2 regions of the Psychrosphaera ytuae genome follow, and region 2 is predicted to be linked to the other one. Evidence: predicted binding sites of a transcription regulator. Region 2 holds the regulator's gene; the other holds the start of a gene.
The links. The regulator FNR, encoded in region 2, switches genes on or off when oxygen is low (the NO sensors DNR and NnrR bind a similar motif). The targets are predictions, from matches to a motif close to TTGATCTAGATCAA.
Positions count from the first base shown of each region.

Region 1: the regulator FNR is predicted to act here: its motif matches at 4,398-4,411, upstream of hemN (oxygen-independent coproporphyrinogen III oxidase).

Region 1 covers NZ_CP072110.1:716,741-724,883, forward strand. Annotated here, with positions in the region: gene J1N51_RS03265 (PAS domain S-box protein) at 1-704, shown strand, start outside; gene J1N51_RS03270 (prohibitin family protein) at 766-1,686, opposite strand; gene J1N51_RS03275 (alpha/beta hydrolase) at 1,870-2,832, opposite strand; gene hemN (oxygen-independent coproporphyrinogen III oxidase) at 2,939-4,315, opposite strand; gene J1N51_RS03285 (hypothetical protein) at 4,554-5,174, shown strand; gene J1N51_RS03290 (DUF3307 domain-containing protein) at 5,190-5,951, shown strand; gene J1N51_RS03295 (metallophosphoesterase) at 5,989-6,945, opposite strand; gene J1N51_RS03300 (S41 family peptidase) at 6,979-8,143, opposite strand, start outside.
Region 2 covers NZ_CP072110.1:412,446-420,588, reverse strand. Annotated here, with positions in the region: gene J1N51_RS01920 (restriction endonuclease) at 1-84, shown strand, start outside; gene J1N51_RS01915 (hypothetical protein) at 169-714, shown strand; gene J1N51_RS01910 (DUF2884 family protein) at 986-1,759, opposite strand; gene glnS (glutamine--tRNA ligase) at 2,125-3,795, shown strand; gene ttcA (tRNA 2-thiocytidine(32) synthetase TtcA) at 3,906-4,814, opposite strand; gene uspE (universal stress protein UspE) at 4,895-5,824, opposite strand; gene fnr (fumarate/nitrate reduction transcriptional regulator Fnr) at 5,955-6,677, opposite strand; gene J1N51_RS01885 (sulfite exporter TauE/SafE family protein) at 6,677-7,345, opposite strand; gene ccoS (cbb3-type cytochrome oxidase assembly protein CcoS) at 7,345-7,557, opposite strand; gene J1N51_RS01875 (heavy metal translocating P-type ATPase) at 7,567-8,143, opposite strand, start outside.

The DNA.
Region 1 (8,143 bases), 300 kb from region 2:
CGGTGTTTGAAGATGGTGAGTTAACCAACTTTATTGCGGTTCAAGCTGATGTGACCCGAGTCAAGCAAATGGCGTTGGACTTTACCCGTAAACTCGATGCCATTGGTAGTGCCCTTGTGCTTTTAGAAATGAAGACCAACGGCGAAATAATTGATGCTAACGATTTGCTGATAGAGACGATAGGCAGCCGTGTTGTTGCTGAACGAATGGCTCAAGAAGTTCTTGCCCTTATTTCTGGTGACAACAAGACCAAGCTCGAAAGCAAAGGCTTTTTATCTATGGTTTTCGATTTTGATGTGGATGGTCGCTACTTTGCATTTGATGCAAGACTTAGTGCCCTTAAAGACTTCCAAGGTAACGTAACTCGTTACGTGTTCTTTGGTATCGACGTAACCCAAAGAAAGCAGGCAGTAAATGAAACACAGGCTGCAACTCAAGAGCTTGTTACAACGAGTCAAACTATCAGTTCAATCGTTGGTACAATCAATTCTATTTCAGATCAAACTAACTTGTTAGCCTTAAATGCAGCTATCGAAGCGGCTCGAGCCGGTGAGTCTGGTAGAGGGTTTGCAGTTGTTGCTGATGAAGTTAGGACATTAGCAGGTAACTCAAGAGAGTCTAGTAACGAGATTGACAAACTCATCCGTGAAACGGTAGCAAAGATAGACGAATTGGCGTCTTGGATTAAGAAGATTGATGCCTAACTCTATACTCATTTTTCCAATAATAAGGCGCTGATTCAGCGCCTTTTTTGTATTTGAACAATTAGTCTTTCGAAGGTTGGCGTAAGTCCATTATTGGCATAACGCCCTGACCGCCCATCATGGTTGTTGGTAACTTACCATCCCATTGCTGTGCTTCTGTAAACTTAACAATTAATGGATTTTCTTTTAATGCTTTTGCTTTTGCTTGAATTGCTTCTGCTTCAGCTTTACCTTTTAGCAAAATCGACTGAGCCTCAGCTTCTGCAACCTTAAGTATTCCTTTTGCTTTTGCATCAGCCGTGTTTACAGCGCGTAATGCCTCTAATCTCTGACGCTCTAGTTTGTGCTCTTCTGCAGCCGCTAGGTTTTTTTCCGTTTGTTTTATCTCAATGGAATTAATGTACTTCTGAGGTAAAACAATATTCTCTATTTGGATGTTATCAACAATAACCGGAAAGCCTTCCATCTCTGCAGCCAATCTATGTTCAATCCCTTGAATTGCAGAAGCGCGATCTTGGATTAATTGCTCAGCTTCAAATTGAGGAATCGTATCTTTTGTCGCTGAACGGAAGCGCGGATCTAATATGCGCTGCTCAAACTGTGTTAAGCCACCATAGCGCTTAAATAAGTCTAAAGCCGCTTCTTTATTTACGGTCCAGTTTACTGAGACTTCAACCGTTACTGGCATTTGCTCTTTTGTACTCGATGCCATTTTTTCGGCATTTTTACGAGTTCTTACCTCGATCATCTCGACCGTCTCGATGAACGGTATTTTTAAATGTAATCCAGGGTTTTCTTGGTGTTTGGCCTCACCGAAACGCTTTACAACACCAACATGACCTTCAACAACGATAAAATAAGAGTTAAAAATGACGACAAGCAAAATCAATCCAGGAATAACCTTTTTTGCAAGGCCCGCCTTAAAAAAAGAATTAGCTTTTGAAGTGGCTTCATTTGCTTTAGATGATCTGGATAAGTCCATGTGTTAGTTCCTTTAATTTTCCTTTAATATAAAAAAGCTCGAGCCGAAATCTCGGCACGAGGCTTGAAAACCAATGTTTTACTATAAAATACGACCGCTCTTCAAGTGTAAATCTGTCTTACTGAAGTAACCCAACTATCAATTCACTTCTCGATTAAATAGGTATTTACTGACACAGCGCCATCAGCTAAGTATTACTGACCGTTGATTTGGCTCTACCCGTCCTTTTTTAATGGCATGGGCCATATGGCCTATAACAGGACTGGGGTTACCTTCGCCGTCAACCAAAAAATAAGAGTGGCCCTTCCGGTCAAACTTATTATTAAATTCGTCACAATCGACTTCAAATACAGATTTTGGTAATCGCTCTAAGTGTTCTGGGCCAGTCATACCCAGCCGCCTTGAAGCTGTCATATTTTTAACATTAGCAACTTTCGAAGCGGGCATCGCAAAATCATCGTTGGCGTAATATACAACTGTATTCCTTGCCGATGAAACTACATGATGACCTCGCTGATTATTTTCCAAAATCTCATTTTTGACATCCGCTGCCATCATAAAAACGTTGCGAAATAACTGCGGTACTTCACCTCCTGGTAGCTTTTTAGCAAAGTGTTCGAGTGCGTTTACTAACACTCTATTTCCCATTGAATGTGCCAATACATTAATTCGCCTAAAACACGGGTGAAGCAATTGGTCTTGAGAATGTCGCCATTTGTTGAATTTAAGTAGCGCTCTTGCAAAGCCAGGCCCAGAAGCATCAGCTGCATCTTGGTCGTCCCAGTAATCTCCTATAAAAGCAGCAGGTGAGTCATCATCACAAGGCCAAATTACCGGTACTACCCTAACCAAATTCCCCTGCTGACGATCAAATTGCCTTTGTAATACTTCCGCATTGTTAAAAATATCAGGCTCCATGTTGTTGTTGAAGCCATGAATGTATAACAATAGTTGTACGTCATCAGGCCAATTCTTAAGCTCATTGAAAAAAGGCTCACTGGTAATTTCGGTGTAATCACCAATACCATTGCGGCGGCAAAAATAAAGATTCTGCGAAACTGTGGTGTTTTGGTAATTAAAGGTGACACTGCGATTGCGTTTGCTTCGTGCAGATTGATTGGGTAATCGGTTAGTAATAAATAACATATCAACTCCTTTGGTATGTTGAGTTACCTAACAACCAGTTTTGTCCAATTTTTGCGCAATTACAATAACTACTCTCTAATTTAAGTTTATGTTTAGAAACTCAATCCTATATCACCTTTGAATAGCGAGCTTGTGCCGCTTCTGGTAAATAGGCGTCAAAAGCCATACATACTGTTCTAATGATAAGTCGTGCTTCAGGAGCTACAGATAAATGAGTCAAGTCGTTGTTTACCAGACCATCTTTTATTAGCGGTTGTAGTACTTTTATCGAATCTGCAAAGTATTGATCAAAATCTACTTCAAAATACTCGTTTACTTTGGGTTTGCTTAAATTAAGGTTACACATGAGCTCTGCGATTACATATCGCCTGACCATGTCATCCTCACTTAACACCTTGCCTTTTTCTATCGCGTGACCTTGTTCAGCAATTGCGGTGTCATAATCTCGTAAAGATTTATGGTTTTGGCTATAACAGTGGCCTAAACTACTGATCGCCGATACACCCAAGCCCAATAAATCCGTATCCCCTTGCGTGGTATAACCCTGGAAATTTCTGTGTAGCTGTCCAGATCGCATAGCAATCGCAAGCTCATCCGTTGGCTTTGCAAAATGATCCATGCCGATCATGTCGTAGCCTGTTGCTAGAAAATGCGCCATCGCCATTTGCATTAATCCAAGTTTGGCCGCAGCACTAGGTAGCCACGTATCTTTGATTTTTCGCTGAGCAGCAAACCTATCTGGTAAATGTGCATAACTAAATAGTGAAATCCGATCAGCGTTAAACCCATTAATCACCTTCAATGACTCAGCAAAGCTTTGTTCAGTTTGATGGGGTAAGCCATATATTAGGTCAATATTTACAGAGTCAAAACCAACCAAGTGAGCACGCTCTATAAGTTGTTTTATAAATCCAGACGACTGCTGACGGTTAATGGCGATCTGTACCTTAGCTGTAATGTCTTGTACGCCAATACTCATTCTATTGAATCCCTCGTTTGCTAGGTGATCAACATAGTTTAAGTCTAGGTTTCTAGGGTCTATTTCAATACTGACTTCTGTACGTTGTTTAATCTTAAATAAGCGCCTAACCCATAACATTAGTCGGCTTATCTGAGCTTCACTCAAGAAACTTGGTGTGCCACCTCCTAAATGAATTTGACTCACTTCTCTGTCTTTTAATTGTGATGCCCTATATGCCATTTCTTGTATGAGCATATCTAAGTAGCGATCCGCTTTTTCTGGGTGACGGGTAACGATTTTATTGCAACCACAGTAGTAACAAAGTGAATGGCAAAATGGGATGTGGATATACAGTGACAAATCTCGATTGATGCTTGATTTGATGCATGCCTCAAACTCATCATTTTCAAAAGATTCCTCAAATTCCAATGCGGTTGGGTAGGAAGTATATCTAGGTCCCCGACTATCATATTTTTTTAACATGTCATTATCGAATAAAGCACTCAGTTTGTTTACTGTCATAGGAGGTTCTTTAATTAACTTCAGGCATTCTGAATTTATTTACAATTTGACAGTTATTTTAGGCAGCCATAAAAATAAGAGATTGATAAAGATCAACTATTCTTCTGTTTTAGCAAGAACATAAAACCACAGGTAGGCAATCAAATTTAGTTGCTTAATAATATGCAATTAAATTTAATTGCACAATTAAATGCAATCAAATATAGTTGCATTTAAAATCCTAATTAGGTAGATAAAAATGATTGCAGTTCTTACAGGAGATATCGTTCGTTCCACTAAAATGTCGGAACGACAATACCAAGACTTGATACAGCTGTTACGCGAGCATATTTCTACTCTGAGCAACTCTTATCAAGCTCGAGGGCAAGTCTATAGAGGGGATGAGTTTCAAATTCACTTTCCTGACCCTGATTTTGCAATAAAACAGACTATTTTATTAAAGTTGCTGTTAATTACATCTCCTGTGATTAGTACGCCAATTCACTGTACCTTGTCCTTAGCCTTCGGCCAACACAGTGTTATGGACGCTTCGCCAGGCACCTCAACAGGACCTGTTTATGTCGACTCGGGTCGTAAGTTAGACACTTCGCAAAGAGAAGCTCTTGTTGTTACATTCAGTGATTGCCAAAATGACCCAAGCCTTACACTTTTAACAAGCTGTATTAGCCACCAACTGAACAAATTAACTCAATCTCAAGCTGAGCTCTTGCATATGTATATCGACAGCGATTTTGTTGAACATCAAAAACTTGCTGACAAATTAGGCACAAGTCGACAGAATATAAGTAATCGCCTATCGAGTATGGGTGCTCATTTAATTCGGGATTATATTCAACTGATTAACCAAAAGCTTAGATAGGACAGTTAGGTCGCCATGGAATTACTCATTTTGCTCATTGTTACCCATTTCATTGCAGACTTTTACTTACAACCAAAGGAGTGGATTGACTGTCGATTCGACAATAAAGTTCGCTCAAGAGGTTTGTATAAACATATCTTGGTACATTGTGTTTTAGTCGGATTGGTTTTGCTGTTTTATGCTCCGAGTTTTTCTTACGCTCTGGTTATGATGTTAGGGATTGGATTAAGTCACTTTACGATTGACCTTTGGAAAGCTGGTAAACCAGCCACAACACCGTACTTTTTAATCGATCAAGTATTACACATAGCTGTTATTGTCAGCTTGTGGGTATATGTGAACGGTTCGCACATACAGCTCTTGGAGTTTTTAATTCAAACAATTACTAACCCACATGTATTAATCATTGTCCTTGCTTATATTTTAGCGTGTAAGCCCGCCTCTATTTTGATCAGTATTATTTTAAAACGACATACAGCGGCACTATTTTCAGCACAAGCCTCCTCAACAACTCCTTCGGACCCCAACATAGGGCTAGAAGCAGCAGGTAGATGGATTGGCTATATTGAACGGTGTTTAACTCTCACGTTTTTATTTATGGGCCAGTTTTCTGGTATCGGCTTTTTAGTAGCTGCAAAAACAATTTTTAGATTTGGTGATCTCACCAAAAACAACGACAGACAGCTAACTGAGTATATGTTGATTGGAACTTTGTTGAGCTACACCATTGCTCTAGCCATAGGTTGGGGAACCATGGCCTGTTATCGATTTTTATAAAAACAGAGTTACTATTTAGTGGCTGTGTTTCAAATCTTTACGTCGTTACAAATTCGACGTTGAGTTCTGAGTCTAAACAACACGCCGTTAAACCGTTGCCGCTGACTACAGAAAAATCGACACAAATTACATTGTCGCTCATAGGTTTAGGTTTACCCTGCATCCAGTAGTGGCCAATCACACATAAAGGTTCATCTAAACCATAAAATGGCACTTGTTGAGTCAAGTCCATGTCAATATGTGATAAGTCTAGATCTCGCTGTCGAGAAATATCATTTAATTTACTGTCAGAGTCAGACCACCAGGTTACTCTGACTGCATTTCGGGTGTGACCATCTTTGTCGTTAAAGTACAGTCCCTCTGGCAACTTTACTTCAACACCTTTTAATATTCGCTCGATGGCAAAGTGTTCTTTCGAAGAGCTATCACATGCTTTAACCAAAAACTCACGTGTCAGTTTATTATTCTGTAACGACTGTTTAATAAATGATATTTGTTCAGGATCCCAACATGCGTGTACTACTCTGAAAGGCTTGTTACTGACTGCCGTTTTTAGTTCTAAAAACAAAGGCAGAGTCATAAAAAACTCAAGCACAGCTTCTGTTTTGGCTTTGCCTAACGGAAACTCATTCAAAAAGGCTTGATGTTGTGCTTTATTTTTTTCGGTGTGAGGTCTCAGGTAGCAGTTAGGCTCACCTGGATGTTCAGTATGAAACGCCAACGCATTAAACTCGTGGTTACCCATAACAGCGCGGGCATGACCATGTTTAACCATTGGCATCACTATATCGAGTACTTTTCCATGCTCAACGAGGTCTTCACCTCGATCAATAAAGTCGCCTACAAAAATAGCGGTCGCCTCAGGGTGAGAGTAACCTGTTTCAGTCATCTTGTACCCAAGCTTTAAAAGCAAATTTTCTAATTCAGTACCATGGCCATGGATATCACCAATAATATGGTACTCATTGCTTTCATTCATTTTTACGACCGCCATAAACGCCCTTGTTGTATTGAGCTAAAGATAAAGCTACAGCGACTTCAATAGTTCTTCCACTGCTCGTTTTAGCTGTGGATCAACGTTTTTCGCCTTGTACGCTGGCGGATTAAAGACTTCAATATCTGGTTGCGCAGGGACAAAGTCCATATTTGCATCCGAATCTTTTACAAACCAACCTCTAAATGGCATACGCACAATTGAACCATCTACTAAGCTTTGTGCACCAGTACTAATTACGGCACCAAATGTAGGTCGACCAACTAATTTGCCAAGTCCCAAGGCTTTGTATGCATGAGAGAAAATCTCCGCATTCGAATAGCTCGACTCATTACTCATTGCAATTGAAGGCTTAGTCCAAGCTGAAAGCGGCAAACGCTCTGAATATGGATACTCATTTCTGAATTTCTTTTGATCGCGTTTTAAATTATCTGATGCGCCACGAGGAATCGTGTAAGCGTGTTGCTTAACATTTAATACTGCCATCAAATAGTCTGTCGTCCAGCCACCGCCGTTATAACGAACATCAATTACGATGCCTTCCTTACCGTAACCCGCTGCCATTAACTCACGTTCAAAACGTTCAAAACTAGTCCAGTTCATACCGCGAATATGCAAGTAACCTAAACGGCCACCTGAATATTCTTCGGTTAACTTACGTCGAGTTTCGACCCAATTGTCGTATTTTTCATTGTTCAATGACGCTGTTGGCCAAACAACAATTTCTTGAGCTTCTCCAGCGCGCTCTATTGCGACTAAAACAGGCTGGTTCGCTTGCTCATTCAATAGTGCATATAGGTTTTGGTCCGTAACAGAAACCTGATTAATATGAGTAATAACATCATTCACCATTAGCGTGCTGTCTTCACGAGCAGCAGGACTGTTGTCCAGAACAGAGGCCACCATTAAGCCTTTGTCCGTTGGGAACACTTCAACACCTAACAAGCCTGTTCGTGTGCGCTGCGTTTGTTTTTGGTTTTCACCTCGATAAAGCCCCATATGACTTGCATTTACTTGGCCTAGCATCAGGTTAAATACATATTGAAAGTCTTCTTTTGTCGACGCTTTTAAAGCCAGAGGTCGATATTGCTCTTTAAGTGCTTGCCAGTCATTACCGTGAAAGTCAGGATCGTAAAACCCTTCATTTAATGCCTGCCATGCTTCATCAAAGATTTGTGCTCGTTCAGCCATGTGCTCA
Region 2 (8,143 bases):
CGAAAACTGGAAAATATATTAAAGCTTGTTAAAGCTGGTAAAGTGAAGCATAAGAAAGCTACCAAGAAATTCGACACGGACTAATAAAGCTTGGCTTTGTTTGCTTCTCTCACAGTTATAGCCAAGAATTATTAGTCGGTTATTTGGGTGTTATTCAAAAGGAGTCGCATGGAGATTTTGTTTAATCACTTAGGTGAAGCAAGTGATGAGGAATTTGAGCTTAAAGTAATAGAAAATACTGTAAGAAAGCTAGAAAAATATCCTGGTGGTTATATACCTGCAAATGTAAAGATAAAGGATATTGGGGCTGGAGCAGACTGGAGAGTGGTCTCAATTGAAATAGTTGCTGCAGCAACAGGACTATTTTTTGCCATACCGGCTCTCCACAAAAAAATTCGCGAGTCATGTGAAGAGTGGCAGCGAATTTACAATGGACTCAACAAAGTCTTGGCTTGGTTAGCTTTCAGTTCACCAGTGTACTACCCTGACGAGTACTTGTTTCTAATCGCGCTGTATGAGTTAGATTCGGAAGATAATGCTAATGACTTTACTTTTTTGGGTTCTCATAATCTACCAGAAGCTAATCCGAGTTTAAAAGGCTTAGAAAGCGTAGTATTTAATTTCAGATATGATGAAAGTTTTGAAAGTATCGCGGTGTCTAGAGCTGGAAAAGTATTATGGAGAAATTCAACAGAACTGAGTTGTTTTGCATAACAAATCAATCAAGGCGGACTAAAACCAATTGGTTTACAACGCAAACACCGCTAGAGTATAACCAATTAACTTTTAGCCTATTATTGAGGCGTTGCTACTGTCCGTTGATGGCACATACCAGCCCCAAAAGGAACGAAACACCACCGTCCGCTCATTGTCTTAAGCAGTCCCAGACGACAATACAATAAATGTATGTATGTTCAGCGGTTAGAAATGACATACCTGTTTCAAACATAAATAACGTCTGAAACAGGTATGAGTATTGATGTTTTTAGCGGTTGTGACGGTATTTAATCACGTCTAATTCTTTAAGTTTGCTGCTAGTACGGCTTAATTCGTTTTCTAGCTCATCAACGTGTTCTACGCTAAAGCAGAATGACTCAACTTTTTCTTCTAATCGAGCCGACTGCGCCTCTATACGCTCTTCAACTCTAACATCTAAGTCTTCAAGGTGTTCAAATGCACCTTCTCCTTCGGTCATTGCCTTACCGATAAGCTGTAAAACATTGCCTACTAGACTCGGAACAATTTCTTCCATTACTTCTTCAACTGCGCGGTCGACTTCATCGTTGACGTAGTTTACATCCATGCCGTTCGCCTGAAAGTGATAAGTACCGTCTTCTAGATTATAACGACTAATAAGAGTATGTTTTAAATCGGTAAACTTGCTTTCTATATCGGTTTGAACCCCAAGCTCGTTAAACGTCATCGTTAGCGCTTCTGACGCGATGTCTAATCCGTCTATAACAATTGCATTTACTTCTGGAATTAGCTTTCTCGCAGAAGTAGAGTACTGATTAACTAGCGCTTTTTGTTCTTGGGTTAAATCTAATTCAACCCCTTTGTAGAACACCGTTTTGTCTTTGTAAATATCATATAGCGTGGTGTCATTTTCACGAATGAGGATGTGTTCTGGTGTAATGGTAATGTCTTTGTTCAGGTTTACTTCGCAATGGTCGTTTTGGAACCTGTCGTTGTGTGCTTCGGCGCTAAATGAAACATTAAGTGCTGCGATAGTGGCTAGGGCAATTGTAAGTTTTTTCATTTTGATTCCTTCGGTACTAAATTTAACGTTCTTGCCTACGTACGTTTATAAGTAATATATCAACTTGTGTACCACATTTTGATTTGTTCGTAACCCTTTGTATTTGTTGACGTTTATCCTAATTACTTTTGGTTGATGTTTGGCTTTGTGTCGTCACAACAAACAAAAGTTAGTAGTTTTTACTATTTTTTAACTAAATTAATAGCTTATTGAATCCCTGTAGCTTTTTGTACAAATTTTGATATGTAAAACCCAGCTCTAATTTAAACGGCGATAAAGTCGTCATATAACAAGTTTTACTTGGCGACATCTGTATAGCTAATGATATACTTTGACGCAATTTTAAGAATAAAAAGGATACCTAAATGGCGGATACAGAAAATCGCCCATCCAACTTCATCAGAAATATCATTGATGCAGATTTGGCCTCTGGCAAATACGAGACTACGCATACTCGTTTTCCACCAGAGCCAAACGGTTTTTTACATATTGGTCATGCTAAATCTATCGTTTTAAACTTTGGTATTGCGCAAGATTATAACGGTAAATGTAATTTACGATTTGATGATACAAACCCAGAAAAAGAAGATATTAACTACGTTAACGCAATCAAAGAAGATGTTAACTGGTTAGGGTTTAAATGGGATGGCGACATCTGTTATTCATCAAACTATTTTGATCAACTTTTTGGTTATGCCGAAGAGCTTATCAATAAAGGTTTGGCTTACGTAGACTTTTCTAGTCAAGAGCAAATCCGCGAAATGCGCGGTACGCTAAAGGCGCCAGGTACCAATAGCCCTTATCGCGATACGTCACCAGAAGAAAACTTAGCTCATTTCCACGCTATGCGTGACGGCAAGTTTAAAGAAGGTGAGTGTTGTTTACGTGCAAAAATCGATATGTCATCGAGCTTCATGTGTATGCGCGATCCGGTAATTTATCGAGTTCGTTTTGCACACCATCACCAAACAGGTGATAAGTGGTGTATTTATCCGATGTATGATTTTACCCACTGTATTTCGGATGCGATCGAAAATATCACTCATTCACTATGTACACTAGAGTTCCAAGACAACCGTCGTTTATATGACTGGGTTTTGGACAATATCTCAATTGAATCTCGTCCACATCAGTATGAGTTTTCTCGATTAAATTTAGAATACACCATGATGTCTAAGCGCAAGCTAAATGCGTTAGTTGTAGATAACCATGTGAGTGGCTGGGATGATCCGCGTATGCCTACAATTGCAGGCTTACGTCGTCGTGGTTATACACCAGCTTCAATCCGTGAATTCTGTAAGCGTATTGGTGTAACAAAGGTTGATAACACGGTTGAGATGGGCATGTTAGAAGCTTGCGTGCGTGAAGACTTAAACGAACATGCACCGCGTGCAATGGCAGTAATTGACCCGATTAAACTCGTCATCGAAAACTTACCAGATGATCACATCGAATGGTTAGACGCGCCAAATCATCCTAATAAGGAAGAAATGGGTAGCCGTAAGGTTCCATTCACTAAAGAGATCTATATTGAACGCGAAGATTTTCGTGAAAGCGCGAACAAGAAGTACAAGCGTCTTGTTATCGACAAAGAAGTACGACTAAGAAATGCGTACTTCGTAAAAGCCGTTCGTTTTGACCAAGACGACCAAGGTAATGTAACGACGGTTTATTGTGAATACGACCCGACTACTTTAGGTAAATTACCGGCCGATGGACGTAAAGCAAAAGGCGTAATTCATTGGGTATCAGCGAGTCACGGTGTCGAAGCAGAAATTCGTGACTACGACCGATTATTTACTGTTGCAAACCCTGCCGCTGCAGAAGAGTTTACTGACGTATTAAACCCTGACTCACTCGTTATCCGTAAAGGTGTAATTGAGCCAAGCTTAGTGGACGCTGAACCACAGCAAGGATATCAGTTTGAACGTCTTGGTTATTATTGCTTTGACGGCAGTAAGAATGAAGACGGCTTAATGATCTTTAACAAAACAGTTGGGTTGAGAGACTCTTGGGCTAAAGAGGAAAATAAGTAAGCTCTTACGTAGTTTTACTTATGCTAAGAAAACAAAAAGCACCGTAAAAAACGGTGCTTTTTTTTTGTAGATAGATTTAAATCTATCGTATGAATTAAAAGGGGAGTTCGCTAAAGGTTAATAACCTGGACGCCCGAATCTGACTGAGTAACGTCATCTTCTTCAAGATCTTTAAATGGTGTTATTTCTGGTGCGTCAAAACCAATATCACCTTCTTCGGCCTCTTGGCTCAAGCCTTTAAAATCAAATAACTCATTGTCTGCTAAGTGACTTGGTACGACGTTCTTCACTGCGTTGAACATACTTTCAATTCGACCTGGAAACTGTTTGTCCCAGTCGTTTAACATTTGTTTAATTTGTTTACGCTGAAGGTTTTCCTGAGAACCACATAAGTTACATGGAATGATAGGAAATTCTTTTGCTTCAGAGAACTTAACAATATCTTTTTCTTTTGCGTAAGCGAGTGGGCGAATAATGATGTGTTCGTTGTTATCGCTTTTTAACTTAGGTGGCATCGATTTTAGCTTACCGCCATGAAACATATTCAAAAACAGGGTTTCCAAAATGTCGTCACGATGGTGACCTAAAGCAATTTTAGTTGCGCCAAGTTCTTTAGCTGTACGGTATAAAATGCCTCGACGTAAACGCGAACAAAGTGAACACGTCGTTTTGCCCTCTGGGATCTTTTCTTTAACGATAGAGTAGGTGTCTTCTGTCACAATTTTGTGCTCTACACCTAACTCTTCTAGATAGCGCGGTAGAATGTGATCAGGAAAGCCTGGTTGTTTTTGATCTAAGTTAACCGCAACAAGTTCGAAGGACACAGGAGCAGATTTTTGTAGGCTCATTAATATATCGAGCATAGTGTAACTATCTTTTCCGCCCGATAGGCAAACCATAATACGATCGCCGTCTTCAATCATATTAAAGTCAGCGATGGCTTGGCCAACCTGACGACGAATGCGCTTTTGTAACTTGTTAAAGTTATACTGCTGTTTTGCTATTGCTGAACTTGTCATAACTACCCTCAAAAATCAGGGGCGCATTATAATCGGCTCGCGATGTTATTTAAACAACAAATTCAGCAACGAGACATTTGTTAGATTTTAATAGGGCACTCAAAGTCGTCAGGCTTGACAGCTAATAAGTCACACTCAACATTATCAATGACGTGTTCGGCTGTATTACCAATCAAAGCGGCGCTAATGCCTTGTCGACCCACGGTACCGATTACGATTAATTCGGCGTCCATTTCTTGCGCGAGACGCGGTATAACGTCCTCTGGCATCCCTTCAAGTACATGACAGTGCGACGAAACAATGTCATTTTCTGAGGCGAGTTTGGCCAAGCTTTCTGTGTGATGTTGTCTCATCGACGAATTGTATTCTTGTGGATCAAACTCTGGGATCTCAACTGCTATATTCACTGGTGTAGGCGGGTATGCGTTTACCAAGTGTGGCTCGGAATGAAGCAGTTTTGCCATGTAATTGGCATATTGAGTGATTTGGGTATTTAAGTTTTTGTGCTCTGAATCATCGGTTCCGGCAGAAACTGCAGCTAAAATTTTGCCGTGCTCTGGCCAAGCGTGTTCTTTGACTAATAACACAGGTACCGGGCATTTACGTAGTAGGTGCCAATCAGTAGGCGTGAAGATGACTGACTTTAAAGTGTCGTGCGCATGAGTACCTTTGATAACGAGGTCATATTTGTTAAATAAGACTTCTTTTATAATGCTTTCGTATGGGCGGTTGTGCCAAACGACTTTGTAATCAATCGGGGTGGCCTTTAGGTCTTGCTGGGCAATAAGTTCTTCTAGCCAAAGTGTACGATCACCAATAACAGCTTGTTTCATGGCATCGCGTTCATCAGCCGATAACATTGTTGTCATTTCATAAGAAAAGTCATAAATAGACAAAAATAAGGTGAGGGTAACGGGAGATTTTTTGGCGAGTTCGATAGCGCGTAATAACGCTTTTTGCTCTTCTTCAGTTGGGTCAACTACAACTAGTAATTTATTGAAAGTATTCATGACAATCCCTTTTTTTTGCCTTTTCTACATTTAGTGTAGAACAGACTAAAGGGATTTGAATGAGTTTTTATTGAACTAAATCAATCTTTTTGTCAGAAAATCAATACTATCGAATATTTTCTACAAGGTACTAAGCGAGTTGCTTCAATCCATCGACGTTTAAGATTTCGACGAATTTACCATCTAAATTGATCAATTCCTTTTTTTGCAACTTACTGATGATTCTGCTCACTGTCTCAACGGTAAGACCCAAATAGTTACCGATCTCGGCACGAGTCATGGTCAATCTAAATATTGTTGCTGACAAGTTACGCTCGTCGAACCGCTTCGACAAAGAGACTAAAAATGTACAAATTCGCTGCTCGGCGGTTTTCTTACTAAGTAACATAAACATAGATTGGTCGGCAGATATTTCATTACTCATTAATCTTTGAACTTGTTGGCGTAAGCTCGGCATCGAGCTTGAAAGGTTGTCAATGGTATTAAATGGGATCTCACAAACCATTGAGGTTTCTAATGCCTGAGAATATGTTTTATAACTTTGATCTGCGATTCCATCAAAACCGATAATGTCTCCCGGTAGATGGAAACCCGTAATTTGTTCGGTACCGTTTTCATCAATTAAAAAGGATTTGAAACTACCTGACCTGACGGCATAGAGAGCACGTAGAGGTTGCTTGGCCTCAAATAGATATTGGTTTTTTTGATAGGGTTTCTTTCGCTCAATCAAATCATCAAGTCGGGTTAACTCTTCATTGTTTAACGAAAAAGGCAAACACAGCTGGTTTAAATTACAATTTGAACAGCTTATAGAAAACTGACCACATTGATTCTTGCTTCTTAATTGAGTCATTATTCAAGTCCTTGTAATTTTAACCAGGTTGTATACAACTGATATGATGCCATCAGAATGATAAACATACCAAACACAGTTCTAATTTTCTTCTGCTTTATGTAAATAGCCAATTTATTATTCAGACTTGTCATACCAATTAGTGCAGGAAGAGTAGCGATACCAAACATAAACATGACGGCACCCCCGTGTAATGGTGAGGGAGCAACCAAGGCTAAGCTTAAAGCGGTATAGACCAGACCACACGGTAAAAATCCCCAAAACAGCCCATACATCAAACATTTGAATACACTATCAATGGGCAATAAACGTTTTTTTATCGGCTCTAATGACTTGTTAACCCAAACGCCGATTTTTTCTATGTTTAATACGGCATTCGAAACGTTACAGATGTGTAAACTAATGCCAAACATCAACAAACTAGCGAAAACATTTAGGTACAACACATTTCCACCGCTTAAAGAAATGATACCTTGTGAAAAGTAGTTTGCGATGCAGCCAATTAAGGCGTAACCACTAATACGCCCAAAACTAATGTATGTGGTGTAGCGCAAAATTGATTTTTCTCTTGGGATTGAGAAGCCAAGTGCCATTGAGAGCGAACCACACATAGTTAAACAATGGACTAGGCCAAACAAGCCCATAAAAAACGCTGTGCTAATGAGCATTAAACACGCCCATTTTTGGTAGATTGATTGTCGGTATTATTTTCGGCTGGTTTTGCTGTTTCCTTTTTTGGCATATCGTCATCCATTAATATGGATAAGCCTTGTTTTTCGAGATCTTCAAATTGCTCTGATTTTGTAGCCCAAAAAAACGCGTATACACCTATGATCACAAATACAATGGCGATGGGAATTAAGTAATAAATAATACTCACTGATTTATCCTACTTTAAAAGCCTTAAAGAGTTGGTCACGACAATTATCGAACTAGCCGACATACCGATCACCGCGATGTAAGGTGGCACAAAACCTAGCATCGCCACTGGCAATATAGAAATATTGTATATCAAAGACCACAAAAGGTTTTGTTTAATAATGCGTTTTGTCTTGTGTGCGTACTCAAACAGTTTACTGACGGTATGAAGTTGGTCTTTAACAATAATAATACTTGCTGATTGTTTACTTATGTCTGCGCCGCTTCCCATTGCAACACTCACATCCGCAGCAGCAAATACAGGTGCGTCATTAACGCCGTCGCCAAACATCATCACCGCATCACCATTATTTTGATAACTTTGAACTAAAGCCGCTTTTTGTTCCGGCTTACAACCAAGGTGTACGTCATCTAATTTAAGTTCGCTTGCAGTCTTTGCTACGTTTTCACTTTTGTCACCGGTTAACATTACCAACTTAAGATTTAAGCTACGTAGATATTGCAGTAAGGTCGTCGTACCGTTTTTCACTTGATCAGCCAAATTAAACTCGGCTATCGGTATGCTTTGTTGTTCTTTTATAATTGAG